Regions from separate parts of the Streptomyces sp. AN091965 genome, predicted to be linked through region 2. Evidence: riboswitches for the same ligand, from Rfam matches in the RefSeq annotation. Region 2 holds a riboswitch; each other region holds the start of a gene.
The links. Region 2 has a riboswitch for cobalamin ahead of MQV74_RS13090 (ABC transporter substrate-binding protein). Riboswitches for the same ligand answer to the same signal wherever they lie in the genome.

Region 1 (7,107 bases), 5.8 Mb from region 2:
AGCACCCGCTCGCCGTCGAGGGCGACAGCGCCCGCGAAGCCGGGCCGGGCGGTGTCGGCCGCGAGGCGGGTCAGGTAGACGTCGGCCTCGGCGGGCTCCGTGTGCCAGGGCGGCTCGGCGAACGCGGCGGCGTAGACCGCGCGGATGCCCTCGCGGTGGGCGAGCAGGCCGGGGCCCGTGAGGCGGTGCACGACGGCGGCCATCAGGCGGCCCTCGCGACGCGGGCGGTGGGGTGCAGCGCGGCGTGCTCCAGTGGCGCCGAGGGGTCGATGGACACGTCGAGGGGCGCGGGCTCGGCGCCCGCGCGCACCAGGAGGTCGCCCACGGCGGCGATCATCGCGCCGTTGTCGGTGCACAGGCCCAGCGGCGGGACGCGCAGGGTGATCCCCGCGGCCCGGCAGCGCTCCTCGGCGAGGGCCCGCACCCGGGAGTTGGCGGCGACGCCGCCGACGACCACGAGGGTGCCCACGCCGTGCGCGGTACAGGCGGCGACCGCCTTGCGGGTCAGGACGTCGGCGACGGCCTCCTGGAGCGCGGCGGCCCCGTCGGCGACCGGCAGTTCGCCGCCCCGGTGGCTCTCGGCCCAGCGGGCCGCGGCGGTCTTCAGACCGGAGAACGAGAAGGCGTACGGGTCGTCGCGCGGCCCGGTCAGCGGGCGCGGGAAGGCGACGGCGTCCGGCGAGCCCTCGCGGGCCGCGCGGTCGACGGCCGGACCGCCCGGGTAGGGCAGGCCGAAGACCCGGGCCACCTTGTCGAAGCACTCCCCCGCCGCGTCGTCCAGGGTGTCGCCGAGGTGGGTGATGGGGTCCCGGGCCAGGTCGCGCACGAGCAGCAGCGAGGTGTGGCCGCCGGAGACGATGAGGACCACGCACGGGTCGGGCAGCGGCCCGTGTTCCAGGGTGTCGGCGGCGACGTGCCCGGCCAGGTGGTGCACGCCGTACAGCGGGACGCCGAGCGCGTACGCGAGGCCCTTCGCCCCGGCGAGGCCGACCTGGAGGGCGCCGGAGAGCCCGGGACCGGTCGTCACGGCCACGGCGCCGATGTCGCCGAGCCGCAGCCCCGCCCGGTCGAGGGCGCGGCGGACCACCGGGTTCAGCGCGTGCACGTGGGCGCGGGCGGCGATCTCGGGGACGACGCCGCCGAAGCGGGCGTGCTCGTCCATGCTGGACGCGACGGCGTGCCCGAGCAGCCGCCCGCCCTGCACGAGACCTGCCCCGGTCTCGTCGCACGAAGACTCGATCCCCAGAACGATCCGAGGAGGTGCCATGCGTGTACTCCCGCTTCTTCCACGTGCCGACCGGCCCGGCTACTGCACCTCCATAGTAATTGCAATCAATGTGCAATAAGCCGCGCCCGCTGCCTTCCCCCCTCCCCTGGACAGGGGTTCATCACATACGCTTGCGGCGCGACTGGTTCGTCCTGCCCGCCAGGCAGTGGCGTCGTAAGAGGGAACCCGGTGGGAATCCGGGACTGCCCCGCAGCGGTGAGTGGGAACGACCGCCGTCATACGCACTGGGTCCGGCACGGACCCGGGAAGCGACGGCCAGTAGGTGACCTCCTCGGAGGTCTCGCCCGCGAGTCCGAAGACCTGCCCGTTGCCCGTGCGCGCCCCGGCGTGCGCGGCTCACCGGTGACCTCGTGGGCGGGTCGGCGTACACATCGGGCACAGGCGCGCGGCCATCGACGGCCGCGGCCGGTCGGCCGGTCTGTTCCTCCTTCGCGCTCCCGATCGTCCCGGGACCCACACGACATTGCTCGCGAAGGAGAGTTCTGTGACAGACAAGTCCGCAGCCGCGGCGGCACGGGCCACCGTGTACGGCTACCCCCGTCAGGGCGCAGACCGGGAGTTGAAGAAGGCCGTCGAGGGCTACTGGAAGGGCCGCGTCGGCGCCGAGGGCCTGCGGGAGACGGCGGCCCTGCTGCGCCGCACGAACTGGGAGCAGCTCGCGGACGCCGGTGTCCACGAGGTCCCGACCGGCGACTTCTCGTACTACGACCACGTCCTGGACACCAGCGTGATGGTCGGGGCGATCCCGGCCCGGCACCGCGCCGCCGTCGCGGCGGACCCGCTGGACGGCTACTTCGCGATGGCCCGGGGCACCGCGGAGGTGGCGCCCCTGGAAATGACCAAGTGGTTCGACACCAACTACCACTACCTGGTGCCGGAGCTGGGCCCGGACACGGTCTTCGCGGCGGACGCGACGAAGCAGGTCGCCGAGGTGAGGGAGGCGCTCGCGCTCGGCCTAGCCGCACGCCCCGTGCTCGTCGGCCCGGTCACCTATCTGCTGCTCGCCAAGCCCGCGCCGGACGTCGACCCGGGCTTCGAACCGCTGACCCTCCTGGACCGGCTGCTTCCGGTGTACGCGGAGGTCCTCGCCGACCTGCGGGCGGCGGGCGCCGCCTGGGTGCAGCTGGACGAGCCCGCGCTCGTGCAGGACCGCACGCCCGCCGACCTGAACGCGGCGGCCCGCGCCTACCGCGACCTGGGCGCGCTCGACGACCGCCCGAAGCTGCTCGTCGCCTCCTACTTCGACCGGCTCGGCGAGGCGCTCCCGGTGCTCGCCAAGGCGCCCGTCGACGGACTGGCCGTGGACTTCACGGGGCCCGCCGCCGCCAACCTCGGCGACCTCGCGCGGGCGGGCGGCCTGCCCGGCAAGCGCCTGGTCGCGGGTGTCGTCGACGGGCGCAACATCTGGATCAACAACCTGGAGAAGTCCCTCAGCACCCTCGGCACCCTGCTCGGGCTGGCCGACCGCGTGGACGTCGCCGCCTCCTGCTCCCTGCTGCACGTGCCGCTGGACGCCGCCGTCGAGCGCGACATCGACCCGCAGGTCGCCCGCTGGCTCGCCTTCGCCCGGCAGAAGACGACCGAGCTGGTCACCCTGGCCCGAGGGCTGTCCCAGGGCCCGGACACCATCGCCGCCGAACTCGCCGCGAACCGCGCCGACCTGGCCTCGCGCGCGGGCTCCGCGCTCACCCACGACCCGGCGGTGCGTGCCCGCGCCGCCGCCGCGACCCCCGCCGACGCCCGGCGCGCGCAGCCTTACCCCGAGCGGGCCGCCGCGCAGCGCGCGAGCCTGGGCCTGCCGCTGCTCCCGACGACCACCATCGGCTCGTTCCCGCAGACCACCGAGTTGCGGGCGGCCCGCGCCGACCTGCGCGCGGGCCGGATCGACGCGGCCACGTACGAGGAGCGCATCGAGTCCGAGATCCAGGCGGTGCTCTCCTTCCAGGAGAAGGCGGGCATCGACGTCCTGGTGCACGGCGAGCCCGAGCGCAACGACATGGTCCAGTACTTCGCCGAGCAGCTCACCGGCTATCTGGCGACCCGGCACGGCTGGGTCCAGTCGTACGGCACGCGCTATGTGCGGCCGCCGGTGCTCGCCGGTGACATCTCGCGCCCGGAGCCGATGACGGTGCGCTGGACCTCGTACGCGAACGCGCTCACCGACCGGCCGGTCAAGGGCATGCTGACCGGCCCGGTGACGATGCTCGCGTGGTCGTTCGTCCGCGACGACCAGCCGCTCGGCGACACCGCGCGCCAGGTGGCGCTCGCCCTGCGCGACGAGGTGAACGACCTGGAGGCGGCGGGCACGTCGGTGATCCAGGTCGACGAGCCCGCGCTGCGCGAGACGCTGCCGCTGCGCGCCGCGGACCGGGCCGCGTACCTGGAGTGGGCGACGGAGTCCTTCCGGCTCACCACGAGCGGCGTACGGCCCGAGACGCAGATCCACACCCACATGTGCTACGCGGAGTTCGGCGACGTCCTCCGGGCCATCGACGACCTCGACGCGGACGTCATCAGTCTGGAGGCGGCCCGCTCGCACATGCAGGTCGCGGACGAGCTGGCCGCCGCGGGCTATCCGCGCGAGGTGGGTCCCGGCGTGTACGACATCCACTCGCCGCGGGTGCCGGGCACCGACGAGGCGGCCGCCCTGCTGCGCAAGGGACTTGAGGCCATCCCGGCCGGGCGGCTCTGGGTCAATCCGGACTGCGGCCTGAAGACGCGCGGCTGGCCGGAGACCCGGGCGTCCCTGGAGAACCTGGTCGCCGCCGCGCGGCAGGTCCGAGCGGAGCTGACGGCGCGGGAGTCCTGACGCGGGCCGCCCGGTGGCCGGTGCGCCCCGGCCACCGGGCGGGCGCTCAGCGGGCGCTCGACGTGAGGACCGCGTCCACGAGGCCGCGCGCGAACTCCGGTGCCAGGCCGTCCGGCCGGAACAGGATCCGGAAGAGCAGCGGCGCGACCACGTGGTCCATGACGGCCTCGCGCTCCGGCAGCCCCCGCTCGCCCCGCTCGGCGGCACGGGCCAGGAGCAGGTCGACGTGCTCGGCGGAGTAGTCCGAGCAGCGGCTCGCGTTGCCGCTCTCGGGGTCGCCGAGGAGCGCGTCGCGCAGATAGGCACGGCCCGGCGCCGACGACATCTCCTCCAGGAAGTGCTCGGCCCACGCCGTCAGGTCGGCGCGGAAGCCGCCGTGGTCCGCGGGGTCCGCCTCGGGCCGCAGCCGCTCGACCGCGACGTCCGACAGGAGCTCCTGGAGGTCGCCCCAGCGGCGGTAGACCGTGGACGGCGTGACCCCGGCCCGCGCCGCGACCAGCGGGACGGTCAGGGCCGCGCGGCCCTGCTCCGCCTCCAGCTCGCGCACGGCGGCGTGCACGGACGCCTGCACCCGGGCGCTGCGCCCGCCGGGTCGGGCCATGGGCCTGGGACTCATGCCGTTCACCTTAACGCGAATTCCTAGCTTCTACGGGCGGGGGCCCGGCCCCGGCGGGGCGCTCAGGCCATCGCGGCGACCGGGTCGGGACCGCCCACGACCGGCGCGGTGACCGGCGTCGGGGCGAGTGCCCCCGCGCCCGGCCGCGTCCGTTCGTACGCCTGCCCCGCGCGCAGCAGCGTCCGCTCCCCGCGCGGGCGCCCGATGAGCTGCATGCCGAGGGGAAGGCCCGCGCCGCCCCGGCCGACGGGCACGGTCAGGGCGGGCAGTCCGGTGATGTTGGCGGGCGCGGACAGGCGTACGTAGGCGTCCGGCACGGTCTCCGTCGTGCCGTCCGGCCACTCCACGGTGTCCTGCCCGGTGCGAGCGGCGGTCAGCGGCACGGCGGGCGCGGCGACGACGTCGACCTCCTCCAGGAGCCGCGCCCACTCCTGCCGCATCAGGGTGCGGGCGCGCTGGGCCCGCAGGTAGTCACCCGCGTGGAACAGCTCGCCCGCCTCAAGAAGGACGCGGACGTCGTCCCCGTACAGCTCGGGCGCCGTGCGCAGCGTCCGCTCGTGGTTCGCGCTGGCCTCGGGGACCATCAGGCCCCACTGGATCGCCTGGACGTAGCGGGTCATCGGGATCTTCACGTCCACGAGGTCGGCACCGAGCTCGCGCAGGCGCTCGACGGCGGCCCGTACGGCGGCTTCGACGTCGGGGGCGACGCGGTCGAAGTAGTAGTTCGCGGGGACGCCGACCCGAAGGCCCGTCAGATCCCCCTCTTCGTACGGGAGATGGGCGTCTCCGGTCAGGGCGGGCAGCACGAGTGCGGCGTCCTGGACCGTGCGCGCGAGGGGGCCGACGTGATCGAGGGACCAGGACAGGGAGGTCACTCCGCGCGTGGGCACCAGGCCGTAGGTGGGCTTCAGGCCGACGACGCCGTTGAGCGCGGCGGGGACCCGGATGGAGCCGCCGGTGTCGGTGCCGATCGAGAAGAGCGCGGCTCCGGCCGCCACGGCGACGGCCGAGCCGCCGCTCGACCCGCCCGCGACCCGGTCGGCGCCCCAGGCGTTGCGGGTCTGCGGCGTCGTCAGGCCGTAGGCGAACTCGTGCGTGTGGGCCTTGCCGAGCAGGACGGCGCCCGCCGCCGCGAGCCGGGCGGCGACGGCGCTGTCGGCATCCGCCACATGGCCGTCGCGCACGCGCGAACTGGCGCTCGTGGGCTGCCCCTTGACGTCGATGAGGTCCTTCAGGGCGAACGGGACGCCGTGCAGGGGGCCGCGCGCACGCCCGGCGGTCAGGTCGCGCTCCGCCTGCTCGGCGGCGCGGCGGGCGGCTTCGGCCCGCACCTCCACGTAGGCGTTGAGGCGCGGCTCCACCTCCGCGACGCGGTCCAGGACCGACGCGGTGAGTTCGACCGGGGACAGCTCGCGCGCGGTGATCGCGGCGGCCGCGGCGGTGAGGGTCAGCTCATACGGCCGCATCGCGCACCTCCGCCCCGGCGGGCGCGGGCGCCACGCCGGTGAGGTCGAGCTCGCGCAGGGTCGCGACGACGGCGTGGATGTGCGCGGCGGTGGCGGCCACGGCGTCGAGTCGCTCATCGGCCAACGGGAGCCCCGCGCGGCGGGCCCAGCGGGCCGCGTCGTGGCGGTCGAGGTCGGCAGGGGGCATGGGGGTGCGTCCTTCCCACAGGGGTCCGGGCGGAATCCGGCGCCATCAGACGGAACAACAAAAGCTAAGCGTTTGCCTTAGGCCACCCTAGGGGCTAGCCTCCACTAACGCAAAGGCATTGCTTTTAGCCACCGGGGGTCACGCACGCCTCCGGCACCCCTTCGAGACACGGAGCGCTCATGACCCACCACCCCGCCCCCACGTGGACCGTCGGGAGCGTCGCCGTGCACCGCGTCGACGAGATCGACTTCCCGCCCGAGACGGGCGCCTGGCTGCTGCCCGACGCCACCCCGGACACGGTCGTCCGAACGCCGTGGCTCACCCCGGACTTCGCCTGCGCCGACGGCGTGCTGCGCGCGTCCAGCCACAGCTTCGCGTTCACCGTCGACGGCCGGCGGATCCTCGTCGACACGGGCATCGGCAACGGCAAGCAGCGCGCGCTGCCCGCCTGGAACGACCTGAACACCGACTACCTCGACCGGCTCACCGCCGCGGGCTTCCCGCCCGAGTCCGTGGACCTGGTGATCCTCACCCATCTGCACGCCGACCACGTCGGCTGGAACACCCGCCTGGACGGCGGGAGTTGGGTGCCGACCTTCCCCAACGCCCGCTATCTCACCACCCGCACGGAGTGGGACCACTGGGCGACGGCGGAGATGGAGGAGTCCCGGCGCCAGATGTTCCGGGACTCCGTGCACCCGGTCCACGAGGCGGGCCTGCTCGACTTCGCAGACGTCACGG
Region 2 (7,107 bases):
CTGCGCCTCATGGGCTCCGCGCGCCGGCGCGAGCGCGCCGAGGCCCGCCTCGCGCACGCCCGCCGCCGCACCAGCCTGCAGGCCCTCGGCAGACTCACCGAGGTCGTCGACGACCGCCGCCGCATCGTCCACGACCCGCCCCTCCTCGAGCCGGCGGGCGCCCCCGACATGGCCGCCCTGCGCAAGATCTTCGGCGACTACCGCTCGACGCTCGCCGAGGAGCGCCGCCTCCTGCTCGACCGCTACCGCTTCGTCGACGCCGCCCGCAAGGTCGTCGGCGTCGGCAGCGTCGGCACCCGCTGTTTCATCGTGCTGCTGACCGGCCGGGACGCCGAGGACCCGCTGTTCCTCCAGATCAAGGAGGCCGTGCGGTCCGTCCTCGAAGAGCATCTGCCCACCGGCCCCTACCTCCACCCGGGCCACCGCGTGGTCGCGGGCCAGCGCCTGCTCCAGGCCGCGGGCGACATCTTCCTCGGCTGGATGACGGGCCCGCAGGGCCGCGCGTACTACTGGCGCCAGCTGCGCGACATGAAGGGCTCCGTGGACGTCGCCGCCCTCGAACCCGCCGAACTCCTCGCCTACGCCCGCCTCTGCGGCACCGCCCTCGCCCGCGCCCACGCCCGCTCCGGGGACCGTGTGGCCATCGCCGCCTACCTGGGCTCCGCCGACACCTTCGACCGGGCCGTCGCCGCCTTCGCCGTGCGCTACGTCTCCCAGAACGCGACCGACCACAAGGCGCTGACCAGCGCGATCGAGGCCGGGGTCCTCACCGCGACCACGGCGTACTGACGGGGCCCGCCGCCCGGACCGCCGTGTGACGCGCGCAACCACGCCTCCTGGTTTCGGGCCGGTGCGGGCCCGGGGAGAGCCTCCGGCATGACCACAACCGTCAGTGTCTTCACCCTCGGCGGCACCATCTCCGCCCAGTCCGGCGGTGGCTCCACCCGCCTCACCGGCTCCCAGACCCTCGCCACCGTCCCCGTCCCGGACGGCGTCAAGACGGAGCTGCACGACGTCCGCAGGCTCCCGGGCTCCTCCCTGACCCTGGAGGACCTGGCCGACCTCGCGGAGCGCGTGGACGAGGCCACCGCCGCGGGCCACGGCGTCGTGGTCGTGCAGGGCACCGACACCCTGGAGGAGACGGCCTTCCTGCTCGACGTGGTGTGCGCGCCGCGCGCCCCGATCGTGGTCACCGGCGCGATGCGCCGCCCCGACCTGCCGGGCGCCGACGGCCCGGCGAACCTCGCCGCCGCCCTCGCCGTCGCCGCCGACCCGCACTGCCGGGGCCTCGGCGTCCTCGTGGTCCTCGCCGACGAGATCCACGCGGCCCGGCACGCGCGCAAGGCGCACACCACCTCGCTCACCACCTTCGTCTCGCCCGGCGCGGGCCCGCTCGGCCGCGTGGTGGAGGGCGTGCCGCGGATCCTGCTGCGCCCCCAGGAGCCCACCGTGGAGCGCCCGCTGCGGCTCGGGAACGCCGTCCGCGTGGCCCTGCTGACGCTCTCCCTCGGCGACGGCGGCGAGCTCCTGGACGCGGTGGACGACCGCTTCGACGGCCTGGTCGTGGCGGCCTTCGGCGCGGGCCACGCACCCCAGTGGCTGGTCGAACCGCTCGCGGCCCGCGCCGCCCGGATGCCCGTCGTCCTCGCCTCGCGCACCGGCGCGGGCCCGCTCCTCAGCGAGACCTACCGCGGCCCCGGCTCCGAGGCCGACCTGCTGTCCCGCGGCCTGATCTCCGCGGGGTCCCTCGACGCGCCCAAGGCCCGCCTGCTGCTCCACGCCCTCCTCGCGGCCGGCGCGGACCGCGGGACGATCGAGGCAACGTTCAACCGCCTGAGGTGAGCGCCCCGCCTGAGGTGAGCGCCCGAAGGGGCGCGGGGAACTGCGCGACCAGCCACGGACGAAGCGGCACATGCACCCCAACGCTCAGCCAATCTGCTCCGGCGTCACCGTCAGCCACCGCTTGTCCGCGGTCAAGGGCAGCCCCAACTCCCGTTGCCGCGCCGCGTTCTTCCGCTTCATCGCGTCCAGCTGCTTCATGTAGCTGTCCTTGCGGTTGACCCACACGCGGACGCCCCCGTGCCGCACGTCCGCCGAGTGGAAGAGCATCGGCCCGTCGCTCGACGGCGTGTCCCCGGCCACGAGGACGGGCTTCTTCCACTCGTCGATGTACGTGGAGATCGCCGCGGGCTTGCCCTGGTACCAGGTCAGCGGCGCCCACAGCCGAGGCGTCAGCTCGTAGCGGGCGAGCCGCGCCCGGTCCTTCGGCCCGAAGCGGCCCTCGGCGATCTCCTTGCGGGAGCTGGTGACGCGGCCGGTCCTCGGGTCCTTGAGCTGGAGGCCGACGCCGATGACGTTGCGCGGCTTCACCCCGTACCCGTACCGGGGGTCGGCGAGCACCATCCGCACCAGGTCCTCGCTCGCGGCGCTCACGACGTACACCTCGATCCCGTGCGCGCGCAGCGCCCCGTACAGCTCCCGCATGCCGGGGGAGAACTCGGGGCGCCGGACCTCGGTCCGCGTCACCTCGCCGTTCTCGTAGTACGTCGCCGGGATCGGCCTGTCGTACGCGAGCAGTTCGTCGACGTACCCCTTGAGCTTCTTCAGCGTGAAGCCGGAGAAGATCTGCGCGGCCCAGGGGTAGCAGACCTGGTCGTCGACCTCGCAGAGGCGGTTGTAGTAGCTGTAGAGGCTCTCCTTGTGCGTGGCCGTGTCCTTGAACGGGATGACCTTCAGGGACGGGTCCATCGACTTCCGGGTCAGGACGCCCTTCATCTCCAGGAACGGAAGCAGCGCCTCCTCCAGGTCGTTGCGGTACGTCGTGTTGTCCGCGTCGAAGACGGCGTACGCGCCCTTGTGGGCGTTCTTGGCGATGACCTCGCCGAGCTCGGCGGCCACCGGCTTCGGCCAGTGCGCGAGCCGGACGGGCGCGTCGGACGGGCGCGCGTCGGCCGTGCCCGCGCCCGGCCACAGCGCGCCGCCCGCGAACACCGCCGCCGCGAGCGCCCCCGCGAGTCCGAGGGCCGCCCGCTTGCTCCTGCTTCGTGCTCGTACAGCCATGGTGTCCGTTCCTCGGGTCCTCGCCAGGTGGTGCGCCGCCCCGTGCGGAGCGGCGGGACATGCTACGAGCGCGCGGAGCCGATTCCCATGATCGATGTCACGGTGCGTGGCGGGCATGGGACGCGGCGGAGCGGGTAGTGGCGGGGGCACGCGCGCGGCCGCGCCCGGCTCCTCGCGCGGTCACAATGGACGCATGGACACCGCCCGCCGCGAGTTCGTCCGCGCCCCGCTCCCGCCGGAGCAGGGCGGCAAGGTCGTGTCCGCCGTGGGCTACCGCACGAGCGGCGAGACGCCGGGTCTGCACCGCGGCCTGCCGTCGCCGTATCTGACGCTGATCTTCTCGTTCGACGGGCCCGTCGTCACCGGCTCCACCGCGGAACAGGCCACCGGGCCCGACGCCGAGCGCACCGACATCGTCGTGGGCGGCCTGCACCAGAGCCCGGCGTACGTCGTGCAGCCCGAGCACCAGGCGGGCATCCAGCTCGCCGTGCACCCGCTCGCGGCCCGCTCGCTCCTCGGCCTCCCGGCCGCCGAGCTGACCGGACGGCTCGTCACCGACGGCACGGACGTCCTCGGCCGGATCGCCGCCGGCGTCCGCGAGCGGCTGTGCGAGGCCGACGGCTGGGACGAGCGGTTCGCCTGCCTCAACGCCTACTTGGCGCGCCGCGCCGCCGACGCCGAGCGCCTCGCCCCGGTCCGCCCCGAGGTCGCCGAGGCCTGGGCGTGGCTCGCCCGGCACCGGGGCGCGGGCACCCTGCGGGGCCTGGCCGCGCACGTCGCGCTCAGCGAGCGCCGCCTGACGGCCCTGTTCCGCGCCGAGACCGGCGTGACGCCCAAGCAGGCCGCCCGCCTGATGCGCTTCCAGCACGCGAAGGCGCGGGTCGTGCGCGCGGTCGTCGCGGGCGCGCCCGCCGACCTCGCCCGCGTCGCCGCCGACTGCGGCTACTACGACCACTCCCACCTGGTGCGCGACTTCCGCCAGTACACGGGCGCGAGCCCGAGCGCCTGGCTGGCCGAGGAGTGCCGGAATATCCAAGCCGGGGGACACCGCGACGGCGAAGACTGAGGGACATGAACACCAGCGAAGCGGTACAGAGCAGCCACACCTCCCCGAACCCGCGCACCCCGGACGTCTGGCCCACCTTCCAGGCCCACGACGCCCCCGCCCTCATCGACTTCCTCGTCACCACCGTCGGCTTCCTGCGCACCGCCGTGTACGAGGACGGCGGCCGCGTCGCCCACGCCCAGCTCGACTGGCCCGAGGGCGGCGGCGTCATGCTCGGCTCGTACGACCCGCGGTCGGCCGAGTGGTGCCTGCAGCCGGGGACGTTCGGCGCGTACGTCGTCACGGACCACGTCGACGCCCTCTACAGCCGCCTCAAGGAGGCGGGCGTAGAGGTCGTCCGCGAGATCGAGGACCAGCCGTACGGCAGCCGCGAGTTCGCCGTCGCGGACCCGGAGGGCAACAAGTGGTCCTTCGGCACCTACCGCGGCGAGCCGCACCCCGAGCAGGGGTGACGTCCTCCCGGCCCGCGGCGGGGTGATAGCTTGCGCACGCCAGTCGCGCCCGCACCCGGGCCAGGGAATCCGGTGGGAATCCGGAACTGACGCGCAGCGGTGAGGGGGACGGGCGGGACCAGCGGCCACTGGATGTCACGGACATCCGGGAAGGCGGCCCCGCCCGGACGAACCCGAGTCCGAAGACCTGCTGGCACCGCCGACCGCGCGCCGGGCGGCGGGGTTTCGCAGACCAGGCTCCGCGCATGAGCCATGAGACCCGGGAAGACCTGTGCCTCCTCTCGTCCCTCGCGCACGCCGCGCGGCCGCCCGCCCCCGCAGTGCCGCCCCCGGTGCCCGCACCGCCCCCGGGCCGCGCCTGACCGCCCTGCTCGCGGCGGGCGGCCTGCTCCTGCTCACCGCCTGCGGCGGCTCGGCCGAGCGGAGGGACGCGGGCGCCAAGGCCCCCGGCTACCCGGTGACCGTCACCTCCTGCGGCGAGAAGGCCGAGGTCACCTCGCCGCCCGAGCGGGCGGTCTCCCTCGACCAGGGTTCCACGGAGATCCTGCTCTCCCTCGGCCTCGCCGACCGCATGGCGGGCACCGGCACCTGGACCGACCCGGTCCTGCCCGGCCTGAAGAAGCAGAACGCGAAGGTCGAACGCCTCGCCGACCGCTACCCGTCCCTGGAGAAGGTCCTCTCCAAGGAGCCGGACTTCGTCAGCGCGTCGTTCCTCTACACCGTCGGCAAGGGCGGCGTCGCCGACCGCGCCAAGTTCACCGAGCTCGGCGTCCCCGTCTACGTCTCGCCCACCGACTGCGCGGGCAAGGACAACGGCGGCGACGGCGACGGCACCCGCACCAAGACGCTCACCATGGACACCGTCTACGGCGAGATCCGCGACCTGGCCCGGGTCTTCCACGTCCAGGCGCGCGGCGAGCGCCTCGTCGCCGACCTCAAGTCCCGCGTCACCCGGGCGAAGCGGACGCTCAAGTCGTCCGACGCGTCCGTCCTGTACTGGTTCTCCGACTCCAAGGCGCCCTACATCGCGGGCTGCTGCGGCGCGCCCGGCGTCATCACGCGCGCCCTCGGCGTCCGCAACGTCTTCGCCGACACGCGCGCCGAGTGGCCCCAGATCAACTGGGAGACCGTGGCCGACCGCGACCCGGACGTCCTCGTCATCGGCGACCTCACCCGCAAGGCCCAGTCGGCCGAGAGCGCCCGCCAGAAGATCAGGTTCCTGGAGTCCAACCCCGTCACCAAGAACCTCACGGCCGTGAAGAAGAAGCGGTACGTGCTGCTCAGCGGCCAGGCCCTCAACCCGACGATCCGCACGGTCGACGGCATCGAACAAGTCGCGGCGGGGCTGCGCGCGTTCGGCCTGGCGCGGTGAGCACCGCCGTGCGCGAGCGGACGCGCGGCTCCCGGCGCGGACGGCACGGCGCCGGGCGCGCGGCGCTGCTGTGGGCGGCGGGCCTGGTGGCCCTGCCGCTGTCGGTGGCCGTCGCCGTCACCATCGGCCCGGCCGACATCTCCGTACCGGACGTCTGGGCGGCGGTGGCCGCCCACCTCGGCTGGGGCGAGGCCGAGCTCACCCCGCTGCGCGACGGCATCGTATGGAACCTGCGCATGCCGCGCACCCTGCTCGCGGGCGTCTGCGGGGCGGGCCTCGCCGTGTGCGGCGCGGTCCTCCAGTCGCTCCTGCGCAATCCGCTCGCCGACCCCTTCGTCCTCGGCGTGTCCTCAGGGGCGTCCACGGGCGCGGTGGCGGTGGTGGTCCTCGGGGTCGGCGGGGGAGCGGTGTCGGTCTCCGGCGGGGCGTTCGCCGGAGCCCTGTGCGCGTTCGGCTTCGTGCTGCTCCTGAGCCAGGCGCTGGGTGCCACGACGGACCGCGTGGTCCTGTCCGGGGTCGCGGCCATGCAGCTCTTCTCCTCCCTCACCTCCTTCGTCATCCTGACGGCCGCCGACGCGGAGACGACGCGCGGCGTCCTGTTCTGGCTGCTCGGCTCGTTGAGCGGGGCGGACTGGACGGACGTGGTGGTGTGCGCGGCGGTCCTCGCCGTGGCCCTGGTGATCTGTCTGTCCCAGGCCCACACCCTCGACGCGTTCGCCTTCGGCCAGGACGCGGCGGCCGCCCTGGGCGTGCACGTCACCCGGGTCCGGCTGCTCCTGCTGTGCACCACGGCCCTGCTCACGGCCGCCCTGGTCAGCGCGGCCGGGGCCATCGGCTTCGTCGGCCTGACCCTGCCGCACGCGGCCCGCGTGCTCGTCGGCCCGCGCCACGCCCGCCTGTTGCCGGTGACGGCCCTGACCGGCGCGGTCTTCCTCATCTGGGTGGACACCCTGGCCCGTACGCTCCTGGACCCGCAGGAGGTGCCGGTCGGGGTGGTCACGTCGCTGATCGGCGTCCCCGCGTTCGTGGCGGTCCTCTACCGCACGAGGAGGGTCGGATGAGCGCGGCGAAGTCCCAAGCAGGGCCGTCGGCAGGCCCTCCGGCGGAGCTTTCGGCGGACCTTCCCGCGGCGGGCGGCGCGGGCCTGAGCGCGGACC
Region 3 (7,107 bases), 2.2 Mb from region 2:
CGCCGACGGGCAGCGGCAGGCCGGGGCGGGTGACCGTGCCCACGCCGGGGCCCGCGCGGAAGACCACCCCGGACCCGGCGGGCAGCCGCCGCACGGTGGCGCGGACGAGCGCGCCGTGCGTGACGTCCGGGTCGTCGCCCGCGTCCTTCACGACGCCCGCCATCGCGCGGCCCTCCGCCAGCTCCTCGGCCGCGAGCGCGAAGGACGGCGTCTGCCCCTTGGGCAGCGTGATCGTCACCGGGTCGGGGAAGGCGCCGGTAAGGAGCGCGGTGTAGGCGGCCGTCGTCGCGGCCGTCGCACAGGAACCGGTGGTCCAGCCGGGCCGCAGCCCGGTGTGCTTGAGTTGGGCGCCGCGGCCGCCCTTGGCCTCGCTGCTCATGCCTCGCTCTTCCGAAGGGAACCGGACTTCGTGCACATCCTCATCCTCGGCGGGACCACCGAGGCCCGCCGCCTCGCCGAGCACCTGGCGGACGGGGCGCCGGGGCTGCGCGTGACGAACTCCCTGGCGGGGCGCGTGGCCGCGCCCCGGCTACCGCCCGGCGAGGTGCGTGTGGGCGGCTTCGGCGGGGCCGAGGGCCTGGCCGACTGGCTGCGCACGCACGCGGTGGACGCGCTCATCGACGCCACGCACCCCTTCGCCGGGACCATGAGTTTCCACGCGGCGCGGGCCGCCGCCGTCGCCCATGTTCCCCTGCTCGCGCTGCGCCGTCCCGGCTGGGTGCCGGTGCCGGGGGACGACTGGCACGAGGCGGACTCCCTGGCCCGGGCCGCGGAGCTGCTGCCCGCCCTGGGCGAGCGGGTGTTCCTGACCACGGGGCGGATGGGCCTCGCGGCGTTCGCGGCCCTGGAGCGGCCGTGGTTCCTCGTCCGGTCCGTGGACGCGCCCGAGGCCCCGCACCCGCCCCGCATGGAGGTGGTCCTCGACCGCGGCCCCTTCACCCTCGACGGGGAGCGGGAGCTGCTGCGCCGCCACCGCGTCGACGTCCTCGTCACCAAGGACAGCGGGGGCGCCGCCACCGCGCCGAAGTTGACGGCCGCCCGCGAGGCCGGGATCCCCGTGGTCGTGGTCCGCAGGCCGCCGGTGCCCGAGGGCGTGCCGGTGGTGGCGGAGCCCGCTGCGGCGGTCCGCTGGATCACGGACCGCCTCGGGCCCGGCTGACCGGGCCCGGCGCCTACGCCTCCGGGTAGGCGCCTACGCCTCCGGGTAGCGGCGCGGCGTCCAGACGATCTCCTCGCCGTCCCCGCGCCGCACGGCCCGGGTCTGCGAGGAGCCGACGAGCAGGATGGTGCGCATGTCGACCTCGGCCGGGTCCAGGTCCGCGAGGCGCACGATCCGCACGCGCTCGCCGGAGCCGCCCACGTCCCGGGCGACCACGACGGGGGTGTCCGGCGCCCGGTGCTCCAGGAGCAGCTCGCGGGCCTTGCCCACCTGCCAGGTGCGGCTGTGCGAGCCGGGGTTGTACAGGGCGAGCACCAGGTCGGCCGCGGCGGCGGCGCGCAGCCGCTCGGCTATGACCTCCCACGGCTTGAGCCGGTCGGACAGGGACAGCGTCGCGTAGTCGTGGCCGAGCGGGGCGCCCGCGCGGGCGGCGGCCGCGTTGGCGGCGGTCACGCCCGGCAGGACCCGGACGCGCACGTCGGCGTACGCGGCCTCCGACGCGGCCTCCAGGACGGCGGTGGCCATCGCGAAGACGCCCGGGTCGCCGCCGGAGACGACGGCGACGCGCCGCCCCCGCCGGGCGAGCTGGAGCGCGAACTCGGCGCGCTCGGCCTCGACCCGGTTGTCGGAGCCGTGCCGGAGCTGGCCGGGGCGCACGGGCACCCGGTCCAGATAGGTGGTGTAGCCGACCAGGTCGTCGGCGGCGGCGAGCGCGCCGCGCGACTCGGGCGTGAGCCACAGCGGTCCCGCGGGCCCGGTGCCCACGACGACGACCTCGCCGCGGGCCGGATCCGCCGGTTCCGCGGGGGTGGCCGGGCCCGTCCGCTCCGGCACCGGCAGCGCCGCCACCCGGCTCGGCAGGACCGCCACCGAGAAGTACGGCACCGACTCCTCGGTCACGTCCGCCAGGTCGGCGAGGCGCTCCCCGGCCATGGTGGCCCGCTCCACGTACCGGGCCCCCTCCAGGCGCTCCGCGCTGTCGAGGGCGCGCCGCACCTTGGGGAAGGTGCGGCCCAGCTTCATCACCACGGCCGCGTCGGTCGCGGCGAGCCGGGCGGTCAGCTCCTCCTCGGGCAGGGTGCCCGGCAGGATGGTCAGGACCTCCTCGCCCTCCGCGAGCGGCGTGCCGAGGCGGGCCGCGGCGGCGGACACCGACGTGACGCCGGGGATCACCTCGGTGTCGTAGCGGTCGGCGAGCCGCTTGTGCATGTGCATGTAGGAGCCGTAGAAGAGCGGGTCGCCCTCGGCGAGGACCGCGACCGTGCGCCCCGCGTCGAGGTGCGCGGCGAGCCGGGCCGCGGCCCGGGCGTAGAACTCGTCCATGGCGCCCTGGTAGCCGCCCGGGTGGTCGGTGGTCTCGGTGGTGACCGGGTAGACCAGCGGCTCCTCGACGTGGTCGGCGCGCAGGTGCTTCGCCGCGATCGAGCGCGCGATGGACCGGCCGTGCCGGGCGCTGTGGTACGCGACCACGTCGGCCTCGGTGATGACCTCGACGGCGCGCAGCGTCATCAGGGAGGGGTCGCCGGGTCCGAGCCCGACGCCGTACAGCTTGCCGCTCACTCTTCCTCGCTCGCGATCGCGTTGAGCGCGGCGGCGGCGAGGGCGCTGCCCCCGCGACGGCCGCGCACCACCAGGTGCTCCAGGCCCGAAGGATGCGCGGCGAGCGCGTCCTTGGACTCGGCGGCGCCGATGAAGCCGACCGGGACGCCGATGACGGCGGCGGGGCGCGGCGCGCCCTCCTCGATCATCTCCAGGAGCCGGAACAGGGCCGTGGGCGCGTTGCCGACGGCCACCACCGAGCCCTCAAGACGGTCCCGCCACAGCTCCAGGGCGGCGGCGCTGCGCGTGGTGCCCAGCTTCGCCGCGAGCTCGGGCACGGTCGGGTCGGAGAGCGTGCACAGCACGTCGTTGTCGGCGGGTAGCCGCTTGCGCGTGACGCCGCTCGCCACCATCTGGACGTCGCAGAAGATCGGCGCCCCGGCGCGCAGAGCCTCCCGGGCGCGGGCCACCACGCCGGTCGTGTGCGCGAGGTCCCGTACGAGGTCGACCATGCCGCAGGCGTGGATCATCCGGACCGCGACCTGGCTGACGTCGGCGGGCAGGGCCGCGAGGTCGGCCTCCGCGCGGATGGTGGCGAAGGACTGGCGGTAGATGGCCGCGCCGTCCTTCTCGTAGTCGTACGTGGTCACGGTCTTGTTCTCGCTGCTCTCGGTCGTCATGCGGAGGGAAACGCCGCCAGGGCGGTGGCGAGGTGGGTGGGGTCGGCGATGGAGGTGCCGGGTGCTTCTCGTCCGCCGCGCACGGCGGAGAGGTCGTAGCCGCCGCCCGGCGCGGCGACCACGTCGACGCGGTCGCCGCGCGGGTGTCCGCAGCGGCGCTCGCACCCGGACCAGTACAGCGGCAGTCCGGACCGCCCGGCGGCGGCGAGGGCGCTCGCCGCGTCCGCCCGTACGTCGGCACGGGACTTGGCACAGCCGGGTCGGCCCACGCAGGCGCCGACCCGGAGCCAGAGCGAGCCGGGCCCGGTGACGAGACCGGCGGCGGAGAGCCGGGCGAGCGTGGCCTCCGCGGCGGCGGGGCCGAGCCCCGGCGCGGGCACGACGGCGCCGCGCCAGGGGGTCAGGCGCAGCTCGCCCGGCCCCGCGGCGGCGGCGACGTGCGTCAACTCCCGCCACTGGAGGCCGGAGAAGCGGCCCAGGGGAACGTGGACGGACAGGGCGGAGCCGATGACTCCGGGGGGCGGGCCCCCGGTGTCCCGGGGCGAGCGCGGGCCGTGGCCGACGCCCTCGGTGGGGGCGGTGCCCTCGGGTGCGCGCAGGTCGTGGCCGACGCCCTCGGTGGGGACGGTGCCCTCGGGTGCGCGCAGGTCGTGGCCGACGCCCCCGGCGGGGGCGGTGCCCTCGGGTGCGCGCAGGTCGTGGCCGACGCCCCCGGTGGGGACGGTGCCCCCGGGCGTGCACGGCTCGTGGCCGACGCCCCCGGCGGTGAGGCGGCGCCGCACGTCGTCCGCCAACGTGCCGGGCGCGAGCGGCAGTTCGGTGATGCGCCAGGCCTTGGTCCCGCTCTCCCGGACGCGGTGCAGAAACGCTTCCGCCGCCACGAGGGCCGCACGGGGCGCGTCCGCCGCGGCCACCGAGAGGACCGGGTGCGGCGTACCGAGACCGAGCAGGGCCCGGCCGCCCGCGGCCGCCCGTACGGTCACGTCCGCGTCCAGCCCGGCCACGTCCCCGCGCCCGTCGTCGAGCGCGAACAGGAACCGGCCCGAAAGGCCTCGCGCCGCCTCGCTCGCGCACAGCGCCGCGTCGAGGGCCGTGAGCCAGGGCTGCACGTCGCCCGCGCCCCGGCCGTCGAGGCCGGACAGCGGCGAGGCCACGACGTTGCGCACCCGCTCGTGACCGGGCGAGGGCAGCAGGCCCGCGGCGCCGAGCAGCGCGGCGAGGGCCGCGCCGCAGCCGTCCGCGAGGCCCCGCAGCTGGACGTTGCCGCGCGAGGTCAGATGGAGGTCGCCGTCGCCCAGGTCCCGGGCGGCCGTGGCGAGCGCCTCGGCCTGGCGCACGGTCAGGACGCCGCCGGGCAGCCGGACGCGCGCCAGGGCCCCGTCGTCCGCCGCGTGCAGCCTGAGGCTTCCGGGGCAGGCGTCGCCGCGGTCCCGTGGGGCCGCTGTGGCCTGCGGGGACGGGCGGAGGGGAGCCGTGGACATGGCGGCGAGCATACCGACCATCACACTGCGGAAGCGCCCTGCCTCAATCGCCCGACGCTTACTATGCTCAGCAGTGGATCACCCGATCCACCATCGCCATGACGGCGACAGGGGAGGAAGCCCGGTGCGATTCCGGCGCGGTCCCGCCACTGTGAGCCCGGCCCCGTGAGGGGGCGGGCGAGCCAGGAACTCCCTTCTCCGCACGCCCGGCTCCGGCCGGGCAGGAGAGACCCACTCACCACCCGGGGCGCGGACACCCCGAGGAAGGCCGACGCCGCATGCAGCACACGACCGGGCCCCGCATCCTGCTCCTGTCGACGTCCGACACCGACCTCCTCAGCGCCCGCGCGGCCACGGGCCCGGTGACCTACCGGTTCGCCAACCCGTCCCGCCTCCCGCTGGACGACCTGCCCGGCCTGCTCGACGGCGCCGACCTCGTCGTCGTACGCCTCCTCGGCGGCATCCGCGCCTGGCAGGAGGGCCTCGACCTGCTGCTCGCCGACGGCCGTCCCGTCGTGGTCCTCAGCGGGGAACAGGCGCCCGACGCCCAGCTGATGGCCGCCTCCACGGTCCCCGTCGGCATCGCCGCGGAGGCGCACGCCTACCTCGCGCACGGCGGCCCCGCCAACCTGGAGCAGCTCGCCCGCTTCCTCAGCGACACCGTCCTGCTCACTGGCCACGGCTTCGATTCGCCCGCGCCCGCGCCGACCTGGGGACCCCTGGAGCGCCCGGCCCCGGCGGGCGAGGGCCCGACGGTCGCCGTGCTCTACTACCGCGCCCACCACATGAGCGGCAACACCGCCTTCGTGCACGCCCTGTGCGACGCCGTCGAGACGGCGGGCGCCCGGCCGCTGCCGCTGTACGTGGCCTCGCTGCGCGCCCCCGAGCCCGAGCTGATCGACGCGCTGCGGGCCGCCGACGCCATCGTCACCACCGTCCTCGCGGCGGGCGGCACCAAGCCCGCCGAGGCCTCCGCGGGCGGCGACGACGAGTCCTGGGACGCGGGCGCGCTCACCGCGCTCGACGTGCCGATCCTCCAGGCCCTGTGCCTGACCGGCTCGCGCGCCGCCTGGGAGGAGAACGACGAGGGCGTCTCGCCCCTGGACGCCGCCAGCCAGATCGCGGTGCCGGAGTTCGACGGCCGGCTGATCACGGTGCCGTTCTCCTTCAAGGAGATCGACGCGGACGGCCTCCCGGCGTACGTCGCCGACCCCGAGCGGGCCGCCCGCGTCGCCGGGATCGCCGTGCGCCACGCGCGCCTCAAGCACATCCCGGCCGCCGACAAGCGGATCGCCCTCGTCCTGTCCGCGTACCCGACGAAGCACTCCCGGATCGGCAACGCGGTCGGTCTGGACACGCCCGCGAGCGCCGTGGAGCTGCTGCGCCGACTGCGCGCCGAGGGCTACGACTTCGGCGACGCCGAGATTCCGGGCCTGGTCTCCGGCGACGGGGACGAGCTGATCCGCGCCCTGATCGAGGCGGGCGGCCACGACCAGGACTGGCTCACCGAGGAGCAGCTGGCGAAGAACCCGGTCCGCATCCCGGCCGCCGACTACCGGCGCTGGTACGCCACGCTCCCCGAGGAGCTGCGCTCGGCCGTCGAGGAGCACTGGGGCCCGGCGCCCGGCGAGATGTTCCTGGACCGCAGCCGGGTGGGCAGGGGCGGCGACCCGGACGGCGACATCGTCCTGGCCGCGCTCCGGTTCGAGAACCTGCTGATCCTCATCCAGCCGCCGCGTGGCTTCGGCGAGAACCCCATCGCGATCTACCACGACCCGGACCTGCCGCCCTCGCACCACTACCTGGCGGCGTACCGCTGGATCGCGGCGGCCGCCGCCGACGGCGGCTTCGGCGCCGACGCGATGATCCACCTCGGCAAGCACGGCAACCTGGAGTGGCTGCCCGGCAAGAACGCGGGCCTGTCCGCCGCCTGCGCCCCCGACGCGGCCCTCGGCGACATCCCGCTCGTCTACCCGTTCCTGGTCAACGACCCGGGCGAGGGCACCCAGGCCAAGCGCCGCGTGCACGCCACCCTCATCGACCACCTCGTCCCGCCGATGGCGCGCGCCGACTCCTACGGCGACATCGCGCGCCTGGAGCAGCTCCTCGACGAGTACGCGCAGATCAGCTCGATGGACCCGGCGAAGCTCCCGGCCATCCGCGCCCAGATCTGGACCCTCATCCAGGCCGCGAAGCTCGACCACGACCTGGGTCTTGAGGACCGCCCCGACGACGACGGCTTCGACGA

Region 1: it holds a riboswitch for cobalamin, as region 2 does, so the genes downstream of both, metE (5-methyltetrahydropteroyltriglutamate--homocysteine S-methyltransferase) here and MQV74_RS13090 (ABC transporter substrate-binding protein) in region 2, are expected to answer to the same signal.
Region 3: it holds a riboswitch for cobalamin, as region 2 does, so the genes downstream of both, cobN (cobaltochelatase subunit CobN) here and MQV74_RS13090 (ABC transporter substrate-binding protein) in region 2, are expected to answer to the same signal.

What each region holds. Positions count from the first base shown of each region.
Region 1 covers NZ_JALDMY010000001.1:8,928,816-8,935,922, reverse strand. Annotated here, with positions in the region: gene MQV74_RS36685 (GNAT family N-acetyltransferase) at 1-203, opposite strand, end outside; gene tsaD (tRNA (adenosine(37)-N6)-threonylcarbamoyltransferase complex transferase subunit TsaD) at 203-1,267, opposite strand; cobalamin riboswitch at 1,394-1,610, shown strand; gene metE (5-methyltetrahydropteroyltriglutamate--homocysteine S-methyltransferase) at 1,773-4,097, shown strand; gene MQV74_RS36670 (TetR/AcrR family transcriptional regulator) at 4,144-4,713, opposite strand; gene MQV74_RS36665 (amidase) at 4,776-6,179, opposite strand; gene MQV74_RS36660 (hypothetical protein) at 6,166-6,366, opposite strand; gene MQV74_RS36655 (MBL fold metallo-hydrolase) at 6,546-7,107, shown strand, end outside.
Region 2 covers NZ_JALDMY010000001.1:3,122,474-3,129,580, reverse strand. Annotated here, with positions in the region: gene MQV74_RS13115 (DUF2252 domain-containing protein) at 1-789, shown strand, start outside; gene MQV74_RS13110 (asparaginase) at 877-1,842, shown strand; gene MQV74_RS13105 (haloacid dehalogenase-like hydrolase) at 1,927-3,060, opposite strand; gene MQV74_RS13100 (AraC family transcriptional regulator) at 3,254-4,126, shown strand; gene MQV74_RS13095 (VOC family protein) at 4,132-4,578, shown strand; cobalamin riboswitch at 4,602-4,787, shown strand; gene MQV74_RS13090 (ABC transporter substrate-binding protein) at 4,937-5,950, shown strand; gene MQV74_RS13085 (FecCD family ABC transporter permease) at 5,947-7,011, shown strand; gene MQV74_RS13080 (ABC transporter ATP-binding protein) at 7,008-7,107, shown strand, end outside.
Region 3 covers NZ_JALDMY010000001.1:5,319,259-5,326,365, forward strand. Annotated here, with positions in the region: gene MQV74_RS22565 (cobalt-precorrin-5B (C(1))-methyltransferase) at 1-379, opposite strand, end outside; gene MQV74_RS22570 (cobalt-precorrin-6A reductase) at 410-1,159, shown strand; gene MQV74_RS22575 (precorrin-2 C(20)-methyltransferase) at 1,193-2,719, opposite strand; gene MQV74_RS22580 (precorrin-8X methylmutase) at 2,716-3,378, opposite strand; gene cobG (precorrin-3B synthase) at 3,375-4,871, opposite strand; cobalamin riboswitch at 4,917-5,071, shown strand; gene cobN (cobaltochelatase subunit CobN) at 5,138-7,107, shown strand, end outside.